Regions from separate parts of the Rhodococcus sp. UNC363MFTsu5.1 genome, predicted to be linked through region 3. Evidence: riboswitches for the same ligand, from Rfam matches in the RefSeq annotation. Region 3 holds a riboswitch; each other region holds the start of a gene.
What was found. Region 3 has a riboswitch for cobalamin ahead of BR31_RS0125625 (ABC transporter substrate-binding protein). Riboswitches for the same ligand answer to the same signal wherever they lie in the genome.

Region 1 (5,875 bases), on a different contig from region 3:
CGGGCTCGGAGATCGCCTCGAGTCCGATGAGCAGCTCGACACCGGGAGCCAGCGCGACCCGGTGCTCCTCGCCGCGCCGCAGGCCGTAGAAGAACTGGTTCGCCGACAGCCGCGAGGTGTCGCCGTACTTCTCGCGGTGCTCGAGGAACTCGCGGGTCGGTCCGGGGAACAGCAGCCGGTTCAGGGTGCCGCGGCGCTCGGCCGGAGAACCGTCGAGTCCGGCCTGGTCATCCGCGGTCAGGGGCGTCTCGGGCTTCGCGTCGCCGCGGCCCTCGAGCGCCCTGGTCCGGAACGGCTCCGGCCAGCCGCCCGCCGGGCTGCCCAGCTCGCCGCGCAGGAACCCGATCACCGACTCCGGGATGTCGTATCCGGCGGGATTTTCCGCGAACTCGTCCGTCGACACACCCGAGCCGACGAGGTGCAGTGCCAGGTCGCCGACCACCTTGGAGGACGGGGTCACCTTCACCAGGCGGCCGAGCATCCGGTCCGCAGCCGCGTACTTCGCCTCGACCTCCTCGAACTGGTCCCCCAGCCCGAGTGCGATGGCCTGCTGACGCAGGTTCGACAGCTGACCGCCGGGGATCTCGTGCGTGTAGACGCGGCCGGTGGGTGCAGGTAGCCCGGACTCGAACGGCGCGTACACCTTTCGCAGCGCCTCCCAGTACGGCTCGAGGTCGCACACGGCCTGCAGATCCAGGCCCGTGTCCCGCGACGAGTGGGCGGTGGCCGCGACGATCGCCGACAACGCGGGCTGACTGGTGGTGCCAGCCAGCGCCGCGCTCGCGCCGTCGACGGCGTCGGCTCCCGCCTGCCACGCCGCCAGGTAGGTGGCCAGCTGGCCGCCAGGGGTGTCGTGGGTGTGCACGTGCACGGGCAGGTCGAAGTTGCTGCGCAGCGCCGACACCAGGGTGGCGGCCGCCGGGGCGCGCAGCAGCCCGGCCATGTCCTTGATGGCCAGCACGTGGGCGCCCGCGTCCACGATCTGCTCGGCCAGCTTCAGGTAGTAGTCGAGGGTGTAGAGGTCCTCGTTCGGGTTCGACAGGTCACCGGTGTAGCTCATCGCGACCTCGGCGACCGCGGTGCCCGTCTCGCGGACCGCGTCGATGGCAGGCCGCATCTGGTCGACGTTGTTGAGCGCGTCGAAGATCCGGAAGATGTCGACGCCCGTCGAGGTGGCCTCGCGCACGAACGCGCGAGTGACCGACTCGGGGTAGGGCGTGTAGCCGACGGTGTTGCGGCCACGCAGCAGCATCTGCAGGCAGATGTTCGGCATCGCCTCGCGCAGTGCGGCCAGCCGCTCCCACGGGTCCTCGTGCAGGAAGCGGAGCGCGACGTCGTAGGTCGCGCCGCCCCATGCCTCCACCGACAGCAGTTCGGGCGTCATCCGGGCGACGTGACCGGCGACGTCGAGCAGGCCGCCGGTGCGCACCCGGGTCGCGAGCAGGGACTGGTGCGCGTCGCGGAAGGTGGTGTCGGTGACACCGAGCGCTTCCTGCGCTCGCAGCGCGGCGGCGAAGCCCTCGGGTCCGAGCTCGACCAGTCGCTGCTTCGAGCCGGCGGGCGGCGGCGTGGTCAGATCGATCTTGGGCAGCTTGTCGCGTGCGTAGACGGTGGTGGGGCGCTCGCCGTGCGGCTTGTTCACGGTCACGTCGGCGAGGTAGGTCAGGATCTTGGTGCCGCGGTCGGCTGACGCCCTCGAGGTCAGCAGCGCCGGGCGCTCCTCGATGAACGAGGTCGTCACGTTGCCCGCGCGGAAGTCGGGGTCGTCGAGGACGGCCTGCAGGAACGGGATGTTCGTGGCAACGCCGCGGATCCGGAACTCGGTCACCGCCCTGCGCGCCCTGGCCACGGCCGCGGGCAGATCCCGGCCGCGACAGGTGAGCTTGACGAGCATCGAGTCGAAGTAGGCGCCGACCTCGGCGCCCAGGTTCGCGCCGCCGTCGAGGCGCACCCCGGCACCGCCGGGCGTGCGGTAGGCGGTGATCCGGCCGGTGTCGGGACGGAATCCGTTGGCCGGGTCCTCCGTGGTGATGCGGAGCTGCAGCGCCGCGCCGCGGAGCTTGATCGACTCCTGGGCCAGACACAGGTCGGCCAGGGTCTCGCCGGAGGCGATTCGGAGCTGCGCCTGCACCAGGTCCACGTCCGTCACCTCCTCGGTGACGGTGTGCTCGACCTGGATGCGCGGGTTCATCTCGATGAACACGTGGTTGCCGCGGGTGTCGAGGAGGAACTCCACCGTGCCCGCGCAGCTGTAGTTGATCTCCTTGGCGAAGGCGACCGCGTCCGCGCAGATCCGCGCGCGCAGCTCCTCCGGCAGGTTCGGCGCGGGCGCCAGCTCGATCACCTTCTGGTGCCGTCGCTGCACGCTGCAGTCGCGCTCGAAGAGGTGGATCACGTTGCCCTGACCGTCGGCCAGGATCTGCACCTCGATGTGCCGCGGGTCGACGACGGCCTGCTCCAGGAACACGGTGGCGTCACCGAACGCGGACTCCGCCTCGCGGGCCGCGGCCTCGATCGCCTCACGCAACTGGGCTGGCTCGGCGACCCGGCGCATGCCGCGACCACCGCCACCGGCGACCGCCTTGACGAACAGCGGGAACTGCATGGACTCGGCGGCCACGAGCAGCTCGTCCACGTCGGCGGACGGCTCCGACGAGGCGAGCACGGGGAGGCCTGCCGCCTTCGCGGCGGCGATCGCGCGGGCCTTGTTGCCGGTGAGCTCGAGCACCTCCGCGGACGGTCCGACGAAGGTGATGCCCTCGGCGGCGCAGGCCGCGGCCAGGTCCGGGTTCTCGGAGAGGAAACCGTAACCGGGGTAGATGGCGTCGGCGCCTGCCTTCTTCGCCGCCGCGACGATCTCCGCGATCGACAGGTAGGCCCGGACCGGGTGCCCCTCCTCCCCGATCTGGTAACTCTCGTCGGCCTTCAGACGGTGGACCGAGTTGCGGTCCTCGTACGGAAAGACAGCTACGGTCCCCGCGCCCAGCTCGTAGGAGGCACGGAACGCCCTGATCGCGATTTCCCCGCGATTGGCAACCAAAACTTTAGAGAACATTGCTGAAAATTACCCTTGCTCTCGTACCGCTCGCCGGACGGTGTCCTAGCATCCGGGAAATTCCCGCATACTCGACCCGCTGTAACGATGCAGTACGCTACCGGCACCCACCTCACAGCGACACGGTACCCGCCGTGAACTGCGGATTCGTCTGATTCGCGACCCCTTTCGCAGGGTTCGCAGACGGGCCGAACGGCGGGCGAATACCCCCGCAGCGAGCCGCTCGGCCGGTCCCGTCCGCCCCTATACTCGGTGGTGCAATCGGTCCGCCCGGTGTGGTCGTGAGGAGCCCCGAAGTCCCCGCCCGGCGTCGAAGCACGTCTCCCTGTCTATGAGGAGAGAGGTGTGAGAGGGAACCCGGTGAGAATCCGGGACTGTCCCGCAGCGGTATGCAGGAACGACCGCCGTCACCATGCACTGGACTCACGTCTGGGAAGCGACGGCCACTAGGACCGGTGTCGATCACCGGGCGCCTGCGAGTCCGAAGACCTGCCGACTGCGTCGGGCACGCCGTGCCCGACGGTCCACCGCCTCGTGGAATGGGCGAGTAGATCGGATCAGTGCTCACTGCTGCCCACATGCGGGCGACACAAGGGCTCGGTCCGTGGTCTCGTCTGCCGGTGGTGGCCACCCACGCTGTCAGCAACTGGAGAACACCGTGACATCCATCTTCACCGCAACCGTGCTGGGCTCCCCGCGCATCGGTCCCCGCCGCGAACTCAAGAAGGCCGTCGAAGCCTTCTGGGCCGGCACACTCGACGCTGCCGCGCTCGGCGCCGTCGCGCGAGAGCTGCGCAGACAGAGCTGGACCGATCTGCGCGACGCCGGGATCGATTCCGTCCCCGTCAATGTCTTCTCGTACTACGACCAGATGCTCGACACCGCCGCGATGCTCGGCGCCCTGCCGGATCGGGTCGCAGGCGAGTCGACAGCGCTCGATCGCTATTTCGCTGCCGCTCGCGGCACCGCCACCGTCACCCCGCTCGAGATGACGAAGTGGTTCGACACCAACTACCACTACCTGGTCCCGGAGATCAGCCCCTCGACCCGGTTCACCCTCGACCCGTCGAAGGTGCTCGCCGAGGTGGAGGAGGCGCAGGCCCTCGGCATCGCGGCGCGACCGGTGCTGATCGGACCGGTCACCTTCCTGCTCCTGTCGAAGGCGATCGACTCCGAGTCGTCGCTCCTCTCGCGGGTCGGGGAACTGCTCCCGCTGTACGCCGAGCTGCTCGGGCGGCTGGCGGACGCAGGCGTCGAATGGGTCCAGATCGACGAGCCGGCGCTGGTCGCCGATCGCACGGAGTCCGAGATCGCGACCGCTGGCGAGGTCTACCGGGCGCTGTCCGCGATCGAGCACCGGCCCGCGATACTGCTCGCCTCCTACTTCGGCGACCTCGGCGCCGCGCTACCCATGCTGGCGTGGACCGGCGTCGAGGGACTTGCGGTCGACCTCGTCGCGGGCGATCCGGAGGCACTGGCCGCGATCCCCGAACTCGCGGGCAAGCACCTCGTCGCCGGGATCGTGGACGGCAGGAACGTCTGGCGCAACGACCTGACCGAGTCGCTGGCGACCCTCGAAACCCTGCGCGGGAATGCTCGTTCGATCGCGGTCTCCACCTCCTGCTCCCTGCTGCACGTGCCGTACTCGCTCGAGGGCGAGACCGGACTCGACGACTCGCTGCGATCCTGGCTGGCCTTCGGATTCGAGAAGGTGCGCGAGGTGACCACCCTCGCGACCGGCCTGCGGTCCGGTCGCGATGCCGTCGCCGCGGAACTGGCGCGGGCGGCGGCCGCCCTGGCCTCCCGGGCGGCCGATCCACGGCTGCACGACCGGGCGATCCGCGAGCGGCTCGCCGCCCTGAAGGCGTCCGACGGCGGACGGCGTCCCGCCGCGGAGCGTCGCGAGGTGCAGGCGGCCGTCCTGCCGCTGCCGCTGCTGCCCACCACCACGATCGGCTCCTACCCGCAGACGACCGCGATCCGGGTGGCCAGGGCCGCGCTGCGGAAGGGCGAGATCGACGAGGCCGAGTACCTGCGCCGGATGCGCGGCGAGGTGGCCGATGTCATCGCCCTCCAGGAACGGCTGGGTCTGGACGTGCTGGTGCACGGCGAGCCCGAACGCAACGACATGGTGCAGTACTTCGCCGAACAGCTCGACGGATTCTTCGCCACTGCCAACGGCTGGGTGCAGTCCTACGGGACCCGCTGCGTACGACCGCCGATCCTGTTCGGCGACGTCCGCAGGCCGCGCCCGATGACGGTCGAGTGGACCTCGTATGCCCAGTCACTGACGGCCAAGCCGGTCAAGGGCATGCTCACCGGACCGGTCACCATCCTGGCGTGGTCGTTCGTCCGCGACGACCAGCCGCTGTCCGAGTCGGCCGACCAGGTGGCTCTCGCGATCCGCGAGGAGACCGTCGACCTGGAGGCGGCGGGAGCGCAGGTGGTGCAGGTGGACGAACCCGCACTGCGTGAGCTGTTGCCGCTGCGGACGGCGGATCAACCCGCCTACCTGGACTGGTCGGTCGGCGCATTCCGGCTGGCCACCTCCGGGGTCGCCGATGCGACCGCGGTCCACACCCACCTGTGCTACTCGGAGTTCGGCGAGGTGATCGGGGCGATCGCCGGCTTGGACGCAGACGTCACCTCCATCGAGGCGGCGCGCTCGCACATGGAGGTCCTCGACGATCTCAACGCCGTCGGGTTCGATCTCGGCGTCGGCCCTGGCGTCTACGACATCCACTCCCCCAGGGTGCCCTCGGTCGACGAGATCGCCGACTCGTTGCGGGCCGCGCTGAAGGCGGTTCCTGCGGAACGCCT
Region 2 (5,875 bases), on a different contig from region 3:
AGCCCGGACTGCAGGAAGATCGTCACCATGAACTGGAAGCTCAGGTAGGAACCGAAGAGCGCGATGATGCTCAGGTTGGCCCGCACGATCGCGCCAACCCTCAGGATGCTCAGCCGGACAAGCGGATGCGCAATTCGCTTCTCCACCACGACGAACGAGGCCAGCAGGGCAGCCGCGAGCGCGAAGAGCCCGAGCGTGAGCGGGTCCGCCCAGCCGCGCGCAGGCGCGGAGACCACCGTGTAGACGGCGAGCATCATGCCTGCGACCAGGGTGACCGCACCGGCAATGTCGTGCCCGCCGGTGTCGGCCGGGCGGTCGCGCGGGATGAGGACGACGGCGGCGACGAGGGTCGCGACCGCGAACGGCACCGGCATCAGGAACGTCCACCGCCATCCGGCGCTGGTGAGCAGCCCGCCGAGGATCAGCCCCGACGAGTAGCCGCTGGCACCGAACACGGAGAAGATCGACAGCGCCCGGTTGCGGGCGGGCCCCTCCTTGAAGGTGGTGGTCAGGATCGACATCGCGGTCGGCGCAGTGAAGGCGGCGGCGAGGCCCTTCACGAAGCGGGTCACGATGAGCAGGGTGCCGTTGTCGACGAGCCCGCCGACCAGCGAGGCGACGGCGAAGACGGCCAGCGCCACCAGGAAGACGTTGCGCCTGCCGAGCAGGTCGGCGGTGCGCCCACCGAGCAACAGCAGGCCGCCGAAGCCGAGCACGTAGCCGTTGATGATCCACTGCAGCGAGGTGGTGTCGAGGCCGAGTTCGGTGCCGATCGAGGGCAGCGCGACGCCCACCATCGAGACGTCGAGCCCATCGAGGAACATCACGACGCACAGCACCGCGAGGATCCCCCAGAGGCGGGCCGTCCATGCCTGCCCTGCGGCAGGAGTGGTCGAACCCGGCGAGGCGGTGAGGTTCGGAGTGGTTTCGGTGATAGTCACGTCGAGGACTGTATGTGCACGTGCAATCAATGCGCAAGCACTAATTTCCTTAACATTTAATTCGCTTGCATCAATCGGTGGACTGGAACTAGGATGCGGCCATGACGTCAGAAGCGGAGCTCCGCGACACCTGGCGAGCGCTGCTCGACCGGTACAACGGGATCGCGTGCGACCTCGATCGACAGATGCAGAGCGCGCACGGCCTGAGCATGAGCGACTTCGAGACCCTCGACCGCCTGATGAGCGTCACCTGCAAGCACCCGCGGATGCAGGAGCTCGCCGCGGACATGTACCTGAGCCCGAGCGCTCTCTCCAGGAGCGTCGCGCGGCTGGAGAAGGCGGGGCTCGTCGCGCGGTCGCTGTGCGAGTCGGATCGTCGCGGCGTGTTCGTCGACGTCACCGACGCGGGCCGTGCGGTCCACGCCGACGCCGGCAAGATCCAATTGGCCGTCCTGACCGAGCATCTCGCCGAGCCCGACACCACCGGCACCTGATCCCGAGCGGAGTACGCTCGCCCGCATGGCAGTCGTCAAGATCAATGCAATCGAGGTTCCCGAGGGCGCGGGCCCCGAGCTGGAGAAGCGCTTCGCGAACCGCGCGCACGCGGTCGAGAACTCCCCCGGCTTCCTCGGCTTCCAGTTGCTGCGCCCCGTCAAGGGCGACGAGCGCTACTTCGTCGTGACGCAGTGGGAATCCGAGGAGGCCTTCAAGGCCTGGTCCGACGGCCCGGCCAGGGCCGCCCACTCGGGTGAGCGCGCCAAGCCGGTGGCGACCGGTGCCTCGCTGCTCGAGTTCGAGGTCGTGCTCGACGTGGCCGCCGCGGCGAAGGACGCCTGAGCCCCGGACCGCGCATGCGTCCAGGGTCGAGCGGATAGGTTCGCACGTATGGCCCTGGCGATCGACGCCGCGAAGCGGCACGCGTTGCAGACCCTGCTGTCGATGCCGGCGGGCCTCCTCCACCGGCTGGCCGGGAAGCCGGTGGCGATCGACGGCAACGTCCTCGACGCCGAGATGCAGCTCATGCTCGCGTTGGGGCGGCTCGAGGGCGCGGCCGCCGAGGAGCGTCCGATACCCGGCGGCAGGCGCGCGCTGCTGTCGAGTTCCAGGGCCGTCGGCGGCAATCTGCCGATCGGTGCGGTCACCGACCGCGACATCGACGGCCCGGCGGGCCCGCTCCGGCTGCGGTTCTACACCCCGCGCGGCCTGACCATCACGTCGCCCGCGCTGGTCTACCTGCACGGTGGGGGCTGGGTCTACGGCGACCTCGACAGCCACGACGCGGTGTGCCGCTTCCTCGCCGAGCGCGCCGGGATCCGGGTCGTCGCCGTCGACTACCGGCTGGCCCCCGAGGCGCCCTTCCCCGCCGCCGTGCGCGACGTCGAGGCGGCGTACTCGTTCGTGACCGCCAACGCGACCGGCCTTGGCATCGACCAGGACCGGATCGCCGTCGGCGGCGACAGCGCGGGCGGAAACCTCGCCGCCGTCCTCGCCCAGCGGGCCACGCACGGGGAACTCGGGGCGCCGCCCGTGTTCCAGTTGCTGATCTATCCCGCGACGGATGTCGCGGTGAAGCGGCCCAGCCGGCGGACCTTCGCAACCGGATTCTTCCTGACCGAACGGTTCATGGACCTCTGCGAGGCCAGCTACGTCCCCGCCGGCGCGGACCGGACCGATCCGCTGCTGTCCCCGATCTACGGCGACCTCACCGGCCTTCCTCCCGCCTACGTCGTCACGGCGGGGTTCGATCCGCTGCGCGACGAGGGCGATGCCTACGCCGAGAAGTTGCGCGAGGCGGGGGTCGAGGTACAGCACGTGCGCGAGCCCGGGCTGATCCACTCCTTCGCGAACATGGTCGGGGTCGGCCGCTCGGGTCCCGAGGCGATGGGACGGGCCGCGGCCGCGTTGGGCCTTGCGCTGTCCGCCCCGCCGTCAGTGCCCCGCCAGGACCGACAGCATCCCGTCGACTGAGGCCGACCAGCTGAACTGTTCGGCCCGCAGCCGGGCCGATTCCCGGCGCGCGCCCGCGGGGAGGGCCAAGACCCCGGTGACGGCGTCCGCCAGCGCGACGCCCCGTCCGTGCGCCAGCGCCCCGCAGGCCGGGGTGATGATCTCCGCGAGGGCGGACGATCGCGCCGCGACCACCGGTGTCCCCGCGGCCAGCGACTCCAGGGCCGACAGGCAGAACGTCTCGTGCGGGCCGGGCGCAAGGGTGACGTCGGCGGAGGCGAACAGCGTCGCCAGCCGTCCGGAGTCGCCGATGAAGCCCGCGAAGTGCACCGGCAGCTTTCGCGCCCTGTGCCGCAAGGCTTCTCGCTTCGGCCCATCACCGGCGATCACCAGCCGGATGTCCTGGCCCTGCCCGACGAGGGACCGGACCGCCTCGATGCTGCGATCGACCTGCTTCTCCACCGACAGCCGACCGCAGTGCAGCAACAGCCGTTGCGAGGGCAGGGCGTAGCGTTCGCGCACGCCCTCGTCCCGTCGATCCGGATGGAACAGCGCCAGGTCGACGCCCAGTGGAACGCGGAACAGGTTTCCCGCGCCGATCCGGGTGAACTCCTCGGATGCGAACGCGGTCGTGCAGACCACCGCATCGAAGTTGCGCGCCATCCTGGCGTTGGCGACATCCGCCCACGAACGCGCCGCGCGCGGCGGCAGCACCTGCCCGAGCAGTCGGTCGAGTCGCTCATGGGACACCACCACGCTCCGCACGTCCCGCCGACGCGCCCACTGCCCGAAGCCGCGCAGCGTCAGCCGGTCCGACACCTCGAGCGCGGCCGGGCGCAGCCCCCGCACGACGTCGGCCACCCGGCGCGGGTTGACGGCGCGGTAGCCGCCGGTGCCAGGGATCGGCACCGCGGCCAGGGTGATCCGCAGGACCCCGCTCACCATCACCTCCTCGGCGTCGCGCCGGCCGGGAACGACCAGGATCACCTCGTGACCGCGTCCGCTGTAGCCGGCGCCCCAGTTGTGCAGCGCGGTGCGCAGCCCGCCCGATCGGGGACCGTAGAAGTTGGCCAGCTGCACAATTCGCACCGACCCATCGATCCCGGTCGGCATGGCGAACCCGCCAACTGTCACCGACCGCCCGGTGAAGTACGCGCGAACGTCTGGCCGGCCGGCCGGACGGCTGCGATTGACACCACAGTCGGGTCAATGCGAGAGTGCGCTGGTAATAGCGATGGTTGACGGGAATCCGGTGAGAGTCCGGAGCGGTCGCGCCACTGTGATCGAGGCACACCCTCGACAGCCAGATACCGGGGCCATCGCATGGGCTTTTTAAGGGACGCGGAATCCCAGGAGGAACCATGGCACTCGTACACAATCCCAGCACGGCGACCGATTCTGTCGGCATCGCGATGATCATCGCGGGCGTTGTCCTGCTCGCGATGCTGACCCTCTACCTGGTCGGCTTCGACCAGGGTGCGGTCTCGCGTACCGGTATGTACATGCACGAACTGATGCATGACGGTCGGCACCTGCTGGGCCTGCCGTGCCACTGACAGGAACCTTCACGAACCTCCTCATCCGCGGCCTGCTGGCCGGCCTCGTCGCCGGACTGCTCGCCGGTGCCGTCGCATTCGTGATCGGCGAGCCGCACATCAACGCGGCCATCGCGATCGAGGAGGCGGCCTCCGCCCCGGCGGAGGAGCACACCCACGACGCCGCCACGACGGACGAGCACCCGCACGACTCTGGCGGCGCGGCAGAGGAAGGCCACTCGCACGGCGACGATGCCCTCGTCAGCCGCGACGGGCAGCGGGCCGGACTGTTCCTCGCGACCAGCCTCGCGGGTCTGGCCCTCGGCGCGATCTTCGCAGCTGTCGCCCACTACGCACGCCGGGTGACGGCACTGTCGGGTCCGGTGCTGGCCCTTGCGCTGGCCGGTCTGGGTTGGCTGGCGATCGAGGCGGTGCCGTTCTTCAAGTACCCGGCGAACCCGCCCGCGGTCGGCGACCCGGACACCATCAACCAGCGCACCTGGCTGTGGCTGGCGTCGGTGGTGCTCGGCCTGTTCGCGGTGGCGGTCGCCGCATACGTCGCGCGCCTCGTCGCCTCGACCGGGTACCTGTCGGTGCAGGTCGCGGCGCCGCTGCTGGCATTCCTGGCGATCGTCGCGATCGGCTACGTCGTGCTGCCCGGTATCAACGAGGTCGGCGATGATTTCCCCGCGACGCTGCTGTGGGAGTTCCGCATCTCGTCGCTGGCGATCCAGGCGACGCTGTGGCTGGCGCTCGGCCTCGGGTTCGCGTTCCTCACCGAGCGCGCCGCGAAGGCGAGCTCCCGGTCGGAGGCGCTGACCACCCGCTGACGGTCACCACTCGAGCGAAGCGGTGGAGCCCGGTGCATTGCATCGGAATCCACCGCTTCTCTCGTTGTGCCGCAGCGCCGACCGATACCGTGGGGTGAGCGAGGATTCACGCCACAGGGTGATGCCCTGCGCCGCACCAGGGCGGCACGCTCGGAAACCATGACCACCACCGAGATCCGCACCCGCCCGCCACGTCAGGTGGAGCTCTCCTTCACCCTGCTCTGCGTCGCACTGCTCGCCGGCATCGTCGAGGCGATCCTCCAGGCCGCTCGCGCACTGGAAGAGGGCGCCGCAAGTCCGTCCGCGGTAGCGGCCCAGGGCGCGGTCCGGCTGGCGATCTACGGCGCCGTGTACGCGCTCGCCATTGCGATGCAGCGCGGCTCGAACCCCGCCCGGCTGACCCTGCTGATCGGCCTCGGGACGGTGGGGATCGGGTCGCTGGTCGTCGAACCGGCGGCCTGGCTGTTGTCGGCGAACGGATTCGACCTCGCGGACCTCACGGTCGCGTCGACCCTCATCGCCCTGGCGCGGACAGTCCACGTGATCGCGGTGGTCGCCGGGCTGGGCCTGCTGCTGGGCGCGGACGCCCGGCGGTACTTCGCGCGCGGCTAGACCGCGCAGG
Region 3 (5,875 bases):
TCGGTCGCGCCTGCCGCGGCCGCCTCGTCGAGCGCGCCCGTGACGGATGTCCCGGTGCCGCCGAGCACCGCCGTCACGAAGACGGTGTCCGGGTGCTGGTCCCGCAGCACCCGCAGCGCCCCGAGCACCTGATCGCGGGGATCGTCGCCACGGTCGGTTGGTGCGGTGACGATCACCCACCTGCACTGCTGAATCATGGTCACGGCGTGGCTCTTTCGATGGTCTCGGTGGCGGTGCCGCACAGCACCACCAGCGGTCGTCCCGTCCGTGGATGAGGCTGCACCAGGGCGTCGAGCCCGTACACCTCCGCGAGCAGATCGGCGGTCAGCACCGACTCCGTCGGGCCCTCGGCGGTCACCCGGCCGTCGCACAGCACCACCAGGTGATCGCAGTACATCGCGGCCAGGTTCAGGTCGTGCATCGCGGCCACCGTGGTCAGGCCCCTCGCCCGGATCAGTTCCAGGAGCTCGAGCGAGGCCGAGACGTCGAGGTGGTTGGTCGGCTCGTCCAGCAGCAGCACGCAGGGCCGCTGCGCGAATGCCCGGGCCAGCTGGGTCTTCTGCTTCTCACCGCCGGACAGGCTCTGCCACAACCGGTGTCGCAGATGGGTGATCCCCGCCGTCGCGAGGCAGTCGGTGACGAGCTCGCCCGTGCCGAGCGCGGCGGGGCGGGCCCAGCCGCCGCGGTGCGGGATGGCCCCGAGTTCGACGATCTGTTCCACCGTCAGGTCCAGTTCGGTGGCCGAATGCTGTTCCACCAGTGCGACGGTGCGCGCGAACTCGCGGCGTTGCATCGTGGTCGTCGCGCCGTCGCCGAGCAGCACCCGTCCGCTGTCGGGACGCTCGAGCCGGGCGATGGTCGACAGCAGCGAGGTCTTGCCCGACCCGTTGGGTCCGATCAACCCGGTGACCCGCCCGGCCGGGGCCGTGCACGACACCCGGTCGAGGATCCGTCTGCCCCCCGCCGACCAGGAGACGTCCTCGACCCGGATGTCGGGAGAGTGGTGGGTCATGCGCGAACTCCCCGTCGTCGGAGCAGCCACACGAACACCGGGACCCCGACGATGGCGGTGACGATGCTGATCGGCAGTTCGCGCCCCGGCATGACGGTGCGGGCGGCGATGTCGGCCCACACCAGCAGCAGCGCACCCATCAGGGCGACCACCGGGAGCAGTCGCGCGTGCAGCGGCCCGACGAGCATGCGGGCCGCGTGCGGCACCACGAGCCCGACGAACCCGATGATGCCCGCCTGCGCGACCAATGCCGCCGTGCACAGCGACGCCACCGCGTACAGCACCCAGCGGGTGCGCTCGACGTTGGTGCCGAGGCTCGCGGCGGCGCGCTCACCGAACGCGAACGAGTCCAGCACCCGGCTGTAGGCCAGCACGATCGTCATCGTCACCGCGACGACGATCAGGATGCCGACCAGACCCGACCAGCGCACCCCGGCCACCGAGCCGAGGGTCCAGCTCAGCACCCGGTGGGCGGCGTCGCGGTCGCCGAACAGCACCAGCGCCGACGTGAGCGCCGCGGCCAGCTGCCCAACCGCTATCCCGGCGAGGACGAGCCGGCCGGGCATCAGCGCCCCGGACCGGGACGTCGCGATGACGAACACCAGCAGCAGGCTCCCGAGCGCGCCGAGGAACGCCGCCGACGAGACGGCACCGAACCCGAGGGCGCCCACCGCACTCGCACCGGTGGTGAGCACCAGGACCGCGCCCAACGACGCGCCCCCCGACATGCCGAGCAGGTAGGGGTCGGCCAGCGGGTTACCGGTCAGCGACTGCAGCACGGCGCCGCACAGGGCGAGACCGGCGCCGATCGCGGCGGCCGCCAGCACCCGCGGCATCCGCAGGTCGACGACGATGTGCGTGGTGAGCAGGTCGGTGCCGGGTCCGATACCGAGCCGTCCGGCGATCGACTCGACGACCGTGCCGATCGACAGGTCGGCCGCGCCGATCGCGACCCCGGCCGCGCAGCTCACCGCGAGCAGCGCGATCAGGATCGCCGACCAGGCGGGGCCTGCCGTCGCGGCTGCCCGGATCGGTGCCCGGGTGGACGCGGTCACGCCCCGTCGCCGCCCAGCTGCCCGGCGACAAGGCTCGCGCCCTCGATCGTGCGCGGACCCGGCGTGGTCGTCGAGAACGGGACCACGACGAACGCGTCCTCGCGCACCGCCTTCAGGTCCTTGAGCGCCGGGTCGCCGCGCAGGTAGGCCTTCTTCTCCTCGGCCGTGTCCCACGAGGCGTCGGCGAGGACGATGACGTCCGGGTTCGCTGCCAGCACCGTCTCCCAGCTGCCGTCCGCCCATGACCCGTCCGTGCCGGCGAAGATGTTGGTGCCGCCGACCGCGTCGATGATCAGCTGCGGCCCGCCCGCGTTGGCCCCGACGTACGGCGTCGTGGTCTTGCTGTCGTACCAGAAGATGCTCTTGCCCTTCGCAGGCGCGGCGGACTCGATGCCCGCCAGCGTCTCGCGCATCTGCGCGACCACAGCCGCGGCCTCGTCCTCGCGACCGAACATGATCCCGTAGTCGGTGATCTCGGCGCCGATCGAATCCCAGGCGACCGCGGGTCGCGTCGACTTGTCCTTGCAGCCGAAGGGGGAGACGTAGGTGGCGACACCGAGCTCGTCGAACGACTCGTGCGAACCGACGCCCTTGTCGTCGAACGTGCTCGAGTACGCCGCCGTCACCAGGTCGGGCTTGGCCTCGAGGAGGGCCTCGCGGCTGGGGTAGTCCTTCTCGTCGAGAGCAGGGACCTGCGCGTAGGCGGAGGCCCACTGCGGTGCGATGGCGTCGTCGAGATAGGCCGTTCCCACCATCCGATCCTGCGCGCCGATCGACAGCGCGGTCTCGGTGGCGCCCTGGTTGAGGGTGACACCGCGTTCGGCAGGCCCGTCGAGGGTCACGGTGCGGCCGCAGTTCTCGAGGGAGATGGTCGCGGTTCCCGACTCCGCGGAACCGGTGGTGCAGGCGGTAAGGGCGATGGCGGCGGCGACGGAGGCCGCGGCAGTGGAGAGAACGCGCGGTGACACCCGCGCGTGAACTCGAAGATCAACAGGGGTGCGCAAAGCGACCCGCCTTCCATGACTCGTGGAAAACGTGCAGGTATGTGTCACGGCCGGTCTCCTGGCTCGGCAGGGATGGCCGCCGGCTACGCCTTCCCGGACGCATGCGCATCCAGTGGCTGGGGTCGAACCCCTGGCAGTCGACGTACCTGCTCACAGTGGCGAGTACCGCGCCGGCTTTGCACCGGACTTCCCGAACACCGCGACAACGGTTGAAGGATAGACCAATGCCCGTGGTCGGCGGTCGCCCCCGAATCGGCCGGGGGGTGACCCGATAGGGTGCCCGTGTGCGCCCCTCACTCTCCGACTACGCCCACCTGGCCGGCGGCAAGGTCCGCGACCTCTACACGATCGACGACGAGCACCTGCTGCTGGTCGCGAGCGACCGGATCTCCGCCTACGACCACGTGCTGAGCACCCCGATCCCCGACAAGGGTCGCGTGCTCACCGCGATGAGCGTGTTCTTCTTCGAGGAACTCGGCGGCAGCAACCACCTGGCCGGTGCGCCCGACGACGAGCGGATCCCGGCCGAGGTGCTCGGTCGCGCCCTCGTGGTGCGCAAGCTGAACATGGTGCCGGTCGAGTGTGTGGCCCGTGGCTACCTCACCGGGTCCGGGCTCGCCGACTACCAGCGCACCGGCGCCGTCTGCGGCGTCGAGCTGCCCGAGGGTCTCGTCGAGGCCAGCAAGCTGCCCGAGCCGATCTTCACCCCGGCCACCAAGGCGGTGCTCGGCGAGCACGACGAGAACGTCGACTTCGCGACCGTGGTCGACCAGATCGGTCAGGAGCTGGCGGTCAAGCTTCGCGAGGACACCCTCGACATCTACTTCCGGGCGGCCAGCTTCGCCGCGGACCGGGGCATCATCCTGGCCGACACCAAGTTCGAGTTCGGCCTCGACGCCGACGGCAACCTCGTCCTCGCCGACGAGGTGCTCACCCCCGACTCCTCCCGGTACTGGCCCGCCGACGGCTACGAGCCGGGCCGGGTGCAGCCGAGCTTCGACAAGCAGTTCGTCCGCAATTGGCTCACCGGCCCCGAGTCCGGCTGGGACCGGGCGAGCGACACGCCCCCGCCGCCGCTGCCCCAGGAGATCGTCGACGCGACCCGGGCCCGGTACATCGAGGCCTACGAGCGCATCTCCGGGCTGTCCTTCGACGACTGGGTCCAGACCCCGGTGTAGCCGTCACGGCGCGGCACGCACCGCCTAGGCTGGCGGCATGACTTCGTCCGTCACCCCGGTCAGCAGCCCCATCGCAGCCCCGGTCGCCAAGAAGGTCCCCCTCGAGCGCACCCACCACGGCGACACCTTCGTCGACAACTACGAGTGGCTGCGCGAGAAGGACGACCCCGAGGTGCGCGCGTACCTCGAGGCGGAGAACGCCTACACGGAGCAGCAGACCGAGCACCTCGCGCCGTTGCGGGAAAAGATCTTCCAGGAGATCAAGTCCCGCACCCAGGAGACCGATCTGTCGGTGCCGTCCCGGATGGGCCAGTGGTGGTACTACTCGCGCAGCTTCGAGGGCAAGCAGTACGGCGTGCAGTGCCGGTGCCCGATCTCGGGCCCGGACGACTGGACCCCGCCGGTGCTCTCCACCGACACCGAGATCGAGGGCGAGCAGGTGCTGCTCGACAGCAACCTGCTCGCCGAGGGGCATGACTTCTTCTCGCTCGGTGCGTTCTCGATCACCCTCGACGGCGATCTGCTGGCGTACTCCGTGGACACCGCGGGCGACGAGCGGTACACCCTGCGGTTCAAGGACCTGCGCACCGGAGAGTTGCTCGCCGACGAGATCCCCGGCACCGCGCCAGGCGCCACCTGGTCCGTGGACAACGTGCACGTCTTCTACATGACGGTGGACGAGGCCTGGCGGCCCGACACCGTCTGGCGGCACAAGCTGGGCACCGCGCAGTCCGAGGACGTCAAGGTCTTCCACGAGCCCGACGAGCGATTCTGGGTCGGCTTCGGGTCCACCCGCAGCGAGAAGTACCTGATGATCTGGATCGGCTCCAAGATCACCTCGGAGATCCGCTGCCTCGAGTCGGACGACCCCGAGGGCGAGTTCCGGGTGGTGCTGCCCCGCGTCGACGGCGTCGAGTACAGCGTCGAGCACGCGGTCGTCGCGGGCGAGGACCGGTTCCTGATCCTGCACAACGGCGACGTCGACGGGGTGAAGGCGGAGAACTTCACCCTGGTCGACGCCCCGGTGGCCGACCCGACCGACCAGCGCACCCTGCTCGCGCCGCGCGAGGACGTCCGGCTCGAGGATGCCGAGGCGTTCGCCGGTCACCTGGTGCTGAGCTACCGGCGCGAGGCGCTGACCCGGCTCGCGGTGTGGCCGTTGACCGCCGACGGCTACGGCGAGCTGCGTGAGCTCGAGTTCGCCGAGGAGCTGTACTCGGTCGGCGCCGGGTCCAACCCGGAGTGGACGGGCCCGCTGCTGCGGCTGGGCTTCACCTCGTTCATCACGCCCAGCCGGGTTTACGACTACGACGTGGCGACCGGCGAGCTGATGCTGCGCAAGTCGCAGCCGGTGCTCGGCGGCTACGACCCCGACGACTATGAGCAGCACCGGGATTGGGCCACCGCGGCGGACGGGACCAAGATCCCGATCTCGATCGTGCAGCGCAAGGGTGTGACGGCGCCCGCGTCGATGCTGCTCTACGGCTACGGGTCCTACGAGTCCAGCATGGACCCGGGCTTCTCGGTGGCCCGGCTCTCGCTGCTCGACCGCGGCGTGGTGTTCGTGGTCGCGCACGTGCGCGGGGGAGGTGAGATGGGCAGGCACTGGTACGACAACGGCAAGAT
Region 4 (5,875 bases), on a different contig from region 3:
CTTGAACGGCGCCACCCGATCTCCCGCCGCGCGCAGGGCACCGATCAGACCCGTTGCGACGGTGGTCTTTCCGCTGCCTGAGGCGGGTGCGGCGATGACCACCGCCGGAACGGCGTTCACCACTCGATGCCCCGCTGGCCCTTGCGTCCGGCGTCCATCGGGTGCTTGATCTTGGTCATCTCGGTGACGAGGTCGGCCGCGTCGATCAGGGCCTGCGGCGCATCCCTGCCGGTGATCACCACGTGCTGGTTCCCGGGCCGCGAACTCAGCACCTCGACCACCTCGTCGACGTCAACCCAGCCCCATTTGAGCGGGTAGGTGAACTCGTCCAGGACGTAGAACTTGTGCTCCTCGTTCGCGATCCGGCGGGCCACCTCACGCCAGCCGTCCAGCGCGACGCGGGCGTGGTCCTCGTCCTCGCCCTTCTTGCGGGTCCAGGACCAGCCCTCGCCCATCTTGTGCCACTGCACCGGTCCGCCGACGCCGGTGGACTCGTGCAGCTCGCCGAGCGCCCGGAACGCCGACTCCTCGCCGACCTTCCACTTCGCGCTCTTGACGAACTGGAACACCCCGATGTCGAAGCCCTGGTTCCAGGCTCGCAACGCCATCCCGAACGCGGCGGTCGACTTCCCCTTGCCCGGGCCCGTGTGCACGGCCAGCACGGGCGCGTTGCGGCGCTGCCGGGTGGTCAGGCCGTCGTCGGGGACGTTCTCGGGAAGCGGTACACCCTTGGGCATCGTCTGATACTCCTCTTTCCGTTCTAGGCCGCGAGCTTCGCGGTGCCGGCGCGGACGACGCCGGCCACCTGCTCCGCCGAGAGCTCGCCGAGCCGGATGTAGGCACCCCGCAGCGCGGTCGCCAGGTCACGGGCCAGGCCGAGGCGCACCATGCCGGACTCGCAATCCACCACAACCGAGGCCACCGACTCGCCCGCGAGCAGGGTCGCGGCCACCCGGGCGCGATGGACCGGGTCGGCTCCGCCGGTCGCGCGGCCGTCGGTCAACGCGACCACCATCGCCCGACGCTGGGGGTCGCGCACCTTCTCCCGCAGCACCACCTCGCGGGCCTTCAGGAATCCTTGCGCCAGTGGGGTTTTGCCGCCGGTGCGCAATGAGCGCAGTCGCCGGACCGCGACGTCGACGGACGAGGTGGGCGGCAGCACCAGCTCGGCGGCGGCGCCCCGCACGGTGATCACCGCGACCTTGTCGCGGCGCTGGTAGGCATCGCGCAGCAGCGAGACGACGGCGCCGGTGACCGCGGAGAGCCGGTCCCTCGCGGCCATCGAACCGGACGCGTCGACCACGAAGACCACCAGGTTGCCCTCGCGACCCTCGCGGTGCGCCCCTCGGATGTCGCTGGGCGCCAACACCATCCGGCCGTCCCGCCGTCCACGGGCGACCTGGTGCTCGGCGGCCGCGAACAGGGTGCCGACCAGGTGCAGCCCCCGGCCCGCTTCGGTGGTCGGCCGCACGGTCCGGCCCTGCGCGGAGCGCGAACGCGAACGCCTGCCCGGCGCGCCCTCGCCGACACCGGGGATCGTCAGCAGCCGGGTCTTGAACTGCGCCGAGGGCGCCGCGGCCGCGCGTTCGGGGGCACGGACAGGGCCGGGCTGTTCACTCTCGCTCGGCTCCGCGGATTGCTGGGCACCGTCGGGGGACGCCCCGTCGGACTCGGGCTCGGGCGCGCCGCCGCCGGGTCCGTCGGGATCGGGCTCGGGTTCGGGCTCCGGCTGGTTCGCCTGCTCGGCGGCGTCCCGCATCGCGTCCTCGAGCTGCTGCGGGTCGAGGCCCGGCTCGTCGAACGGGTCGCGGCGGCGGCGATGCGGCAGCGTCAGCTCCGCGGCGACCCGCACGTCCTCCTCGGCGACGGCGTCCGCGCCGCGCCAGGCGGCGTGCGCGGTGGCGGTGCGGGCCAGCACCAGGTCCGCGCGCATGCCGTCGACATCGAACGACGCGCACAACGCGGCGATGCGGCGCAGTTCGGTGTCGCTGAGCTCGATGGCGGGCAAGGCGGCCCTCGCCGCGGCGATGCGGCGGGCCAGCGCCGAGTCCTCGTCGGCGTACCTGGCCGCGAATCCGGCGGGGTCGGCCTCGAAGTCGAGGCGCCTGCGCACCACCTGCATGCGGACGTCCACCTCGCGCGAGGCCGCCACGTCGACGGCGAGGCCGAAGCGGTCGAGCAGCTGCGGGCGGAGTTCGCCCTCTTCCGGGTTCATGGTCCCCACCAGGACGAACCGCGCGGGATGGGAGTGGGAGACCCCATCGCGCTCGATGTGCACGCGCCCCATCGCGGCGGCGTCCAGCAGCACGTCCACGAGGTGATCGTGCAGCAGGTTGACCTCGTCGACGTAGAGCACGCCGTCGTGGGCCGCGGCCAGCAGTCCGGGCTGGAAGGCCCGCTCCCCGTCCCGCAGCACCTTCTCCAGGTCCAGCGAGCCGACCACCCGGTCCTCGGTGGCGCCGACCGGCAGCTCCACCAGCCGGGCGGGCCTGCCGCCGTTGCCGTCGTCGACGGGTGGCAGCAGCGCGGCGAGGGCGCGCACCACCGTCGACTTCGCGGTACCTTTCTCGCCGCGCACCAGCACGCCCCCGATGCCGGGGTGAACGGCGCAGAGGGTCAGGGCGAGCCGGAGCGTGTCCTGACCGACGATCGCACTGAACGGAAAGCCCGGTTCGGACCCGGTACCAGCTTGTGCCACAGCGAATTTCCCTTCACTCCCCGGTGTCCACGCCGAGGGTTCGGACCTTGACCCGCTGCCGCGGCGATCTGACTCCGGATCCGGTCGTGGCCGGATCCATCACAGTGGCGGGACCGTGCCTGGTTCACACAGGACTTCCCCGCGGCAGGGAACTACGGATGCTGACTCTAGACCTCGCGCCATGGCTCGCCGCCACCGCGCCGCATCGGCACGTGCGGGATCCCGTCCTCGATGAACTCTTCGCCGTCGGGCGTGAACCCGTGCTTGGCGTACATGTCCACCAGGTGGCTCTGTGCGCTGAGCCTGCACGGCGCCGACCCGACCTCCGCGAGCGCCGTGCGCAGCAGCCTGGTGGTGTGTCCGTGCCCCCGCGCGTCCGCACGGGTGCAGAGCCGTCCGATGCGGTACGAGGTGCTGCCGTCGTGCTCCTCCATCAGGCGGAGCGTGCACACGACCTGACCGTCCTGCTCGATCCACAGGTGCCTGGTGCCGGGGAGCAGGTCCCGCCCGTCGAGTTCCGGGTACGGGCAGGCCTGCTCCACGACGAACACGTCGACCCGCAGTCTCAGCAGGTCATAGAGCGTGCGGAGGTCCAGATCGAGCGCCCAGGCGCGGTGCAGAGCCGCTGTTGCCGTCATACGGTGTGACTATCACACCGCGGCGGAGGCGGTCTCCTGAACCTCGGTGTCGAGCTCGAGCACGCGGCTGGACCAGTCCCAGACCTCGGTGAACAGCGACTTGTCGTCGGAGAGCTTCACGCCGAGCGAGGGCACCATCTGCTTGAGCTGCGGCTCCCACGAGGCGAACCGGTCCGCGAAGCAACGCTTGAGCACGTCGAGCATCGCCGGGACCGCGGTCGAGGCGCCGGGCGAGGCGCCGAGCAGACCGGCGATCGAGCCGTCCGCGGCGCTGATGACCGCGGTGCCGAACTCGAGCACGCCGCCCTTGCGCTTGTCGCGGCGGATCACCTGAACGCGCTGGCCCGCCGTGATCAGCTCCCAGTCGGCGCCGAGCGCCTCGGGGACGAACTCGCGCATGGTCTCGATGCGACCCTCCGCGTTCTTCGCGAGCTCGCTGACCAGGTACTTGACCAGGCCGAGCTCGGAAACGCCGACCCCGAGCATCGACAGCAGGTTGTTCGGCTTGACCGACCCGGGCAGGTCGGTGACCCGACCCTCCTTGAGGAACTTCGGCGACCAACCGGCGTACGGGCCGAACAGCAGGCCCGGCTTGCCGCCGATGACGCGGGTGTCGAGGTGCGGCACCGACATCGGCGGGGCACCGACGGCGGCCTTGCCGTACACCTTCGCGCGGTGCTGATCGATCAGCTCCGGGTTGGTGCAGCGCAGGAAGGCGCCGCTGACGGGAAAGCCTCCGAAGCCCTTGGCCTCCTTGATGCCGGACTGCTGCAGCAGGTGCAGGGCACCGCCACCGGCTCCGACGAAGACGAACTTGGCCTTGACGGTCTTGCGGCCGCCGGTGCGACGGTTGTGCACCTTGAGCGTCCAGCTGCCGTCGGACTGCTTCTTGATGCCCGTGACCTCGTGACCGAAGTGCACGGTGCCGCCGGAGGAGGCGACGTGGTTGAGCAGCTGCTTGGTCAGCGCGCCGAAGTCGACGTCGGTGCCGCCCTCGGTCCAGTTGAGGGCGATGGGGTCGGAGAAGTCGCGACCCTTGGCCATCAGCGGCAGGCGGCGGGCGAACTCGTCCGCGCTGTCGGTGTACTCCATGCCGTTGAACAACGTGTGTCCGGCAAGGGCGTCGTAGCGCGCCTTCAGGTACTTCACGTTGTCCGCCCCGTGCACGAAGCTCACGTGCGGGATGGGGTTGATGAACTCCTTGGGGGCGGTGAGGATGCCCTGTTCGAGCGCGTGCGCCCAGAACTGCCGGGAGACCTGGAACTGCTCGTTGACCGTGATCGCCTTGGCGATGTCGACGGAGCCGTCCTTGTTCTCGGGGGTGTAGTTGAGCTCACACAGAGCAGAGTGTCCGGTACCCGCGTTGTTCCACGGGTCGCTGCTCTCCGCGGCGGCGGCGTCGAGCCGCTCGAACACGCTGATCGACCAGTCCGGCTGCAGCTGCCGCAGGATGGCTCCGAGGGTCGCACTCATGATGCCCGCACCCACGAGCACTACATCGGTCTTGGTCTCTACCGCGTTGTTGTCTGACACTGGAAAATCGACTTCCTTGTCCATTGGCAGTGGGCAGTCGCGCCGACTGCAGCGGATAGGTTACCCGCGCGTATACGCGACGTTCACCTCACCCAATTGTGCGCCACTGCGGGGGGCATTCCTGCGCATTACATTGTGATCTGTGACTACTTGGGCTCCCGACGTCCTCGGCGACGGATATCAGCAGTTGACCATCCCACTCGGAATCGATCCCGACGGTGAAGGTGAGATCGACGCCACACTTGTCCGGTATCAGCCCGAGGGCGGGATCGACCGCACGCCCGCGCGGGCCGTGCTCTATGTGCACGGCTTCACCGACTACTTCTTCCAGCACCACATGGCCGAGCACTTCCACGACCAGGGCTACTCGTTCTTCGCCCTCGACCTGCGCAAATGCGGCCGCTCGCTGAAGAAGGGCCAGACCCCGCATTTCGTCACCGACCTCGCGCTCTACGACGAGGAACTGGGCCGCGCGCTCGCGTTGGTGCGCGAACAGATCGGCGGGGGCACCGTCCTGCTGGTGGCGCACTCCACCGGCGGGCTGATCCTGCCGCTGTGGCTCGACCGGCTGAACAAGCTGCCGGGCGGCAGCGCGGGCGCGGGCATCGCCGGACTGATCCTCAACAGCCCGTGGTTCGACCTGCAGGGCCCGTCTTACCTCCGCACCGTCGGCACCGTGGCCGTCAAGGCAGTCGGGCGGGTCAAGGACCGGCTCGCGGTCAAGCAGCCGCCGATCGACGTCTACGGGCGCAGCCTGCACGTCGGCGCGAGCGGCGAGTGGGACTACGACCTCGAATGGAAGCCGCTGACCGGGTTCCCGGTGACCTTCGGCTGGCTGCGAGCCATCCGGCAGGGACACGCGAAACTGCACCGCGGGCTCGACGTCGGCGTCCCCTCGCTGATCCTGCGGTCCCAGAAGACGCACTACTCCTCCCGGTACACCGCCAAGTCCGACGAGGCCGACCTGGTGCTCGACGTGAAGCAGATCGCCCGCTGGGCAGGCTGC

Region 1: another riboswitch for cobalamin. It lies ahead of metE (5-methyltetrahydropteroyltriglutamate--homocysteine S-methyltransferase); the one in region 3 lies ahead of BR31_RS0125625 (ABC transporter substrate-binding protein).
Region 2: another riboswitch for cobalamin. It lies ahead of BR31_RS0108100 (CbtB domain-containing protein); the one in region 3 lies ahead of BR31_RS0125625 (ABC transporter substrate-binding protein).
Region 4: another riboswitch for cobalamin. It lies ahead of BR31_RS0101290 (magnesium chelatase subunit D family protein); the one in region 3 lies ahead of BR31_RS0125625 (ABC transporter substrate-binding protein).

The regions. Positions count from the first base shown of each region.
Region 1 is NZ_JMLO01000001.1:143,125-148,999, reverse strand. Features, by position in the region: gene BR31_RS0100725 (pyruvate carboxylase) at 1-3,055, opposite strand, end outside; cobalamin riboswitch at 3,356-3,566, shown strand; gene metE (5-methyltetrahydropteroyltriglutamate--homocysteine S-methyltransferase) at 3,714-5,875, shown strand, end outside.
Region 2 is NZ_JMLO01000004.1:257,204-263,078, reverse strand. Features, by position in the region: gene BR31_RS0108125 (MFS transporter) at 1-941, opposite strand, end outside; gene BR31_RS0108120 (MarR family winged helix-turn-helix transcriptional regulator) at 1,043-1,435, shown strand; gene mhuD (mycobilin-forming heme oxygenase MhuD) at 1,461-1,778, shown strand; gene BR31_RS27905 (alpha/beta hydrolase) at 1,827-2,909, shown strand; gene BR31_RS0108105 (glycosyltransferase) at 2,871-3,977, opposite strand; cobalamin riboswitch at 4,087-4,223, shown strand; gene BR31_RS0108100 (CbtB domain-containing protein) at 4,250-4,444, shown strand; gene BR31_RS0108095 (CbtA family protein) at 4,435-5,253, shown strand; gene BR31_RS0108090 (hypothetical protein) at 5,413-5,865, shown strand; gene BR31_RS0108085 (DsbA family oxidoreductase) at 5,862-5,875, opposite strand, start outside.
Region 3 is NZ_KK366015.1:82,887-88,761, reverse strand. Features, by position in the region: gene BR31_RS0125640 ((2Fe-2S) ferredoxin domain-containing protein) at 1-197, opposite strand, end outside; gene BR31_RS0125635 (ABC transporter ATP-binding protein) at 200-1,012, opposite strand; gene BR31_RS0125630 (FecCD family ABC transporter permease) at 1,009-2,067, opposite strand; gene BR31_RS0125625 (ABC transporter substrate-binding protein) at 2,064-3,035, opposite strand; cobalamin riboswitch at 3,103-3,288, opposite strand; gene BR31_RS0125620 (phosphoribosylaminoimidazolesuccinocarboxamide synthase) at 3,356-4,249, shown strand; gene BR31_RS0125615 (S9 family peptidase) at 4,287-5,875, shown strand, end outside.
Region 4 is NZ_JMLO01000001.1:255,782-261,656, reverse strand. Features, by position in the region: gene BR31_RS0101300 (cobyrinic acid a,c-diamide synthase CobB) at 1-123, opposite strand, end outside; gene cobO (cob(I)yrinic acid a,c-diamide adenosyltransferase) at 117-737, opposite strand; gene BR31_RS0101290 (magnesium chelatase subunit D family protein) at 761-2,698, opposite strand; adenosylcobalamin (AdoCbl) riboswitch at 2,710-2,864, opposite strand; gene BR31_RS0101285 (GNAT family N-acetyltransferase) at 2,866-3,336, opposite strand; gene mqo (malate dehydrogenase (quinone)) at 3,349-4,893, opposite strand; gene BR31_RS0101275 (alpha/beta hydrolase) at 5,012-5,875, shown strand, end outside.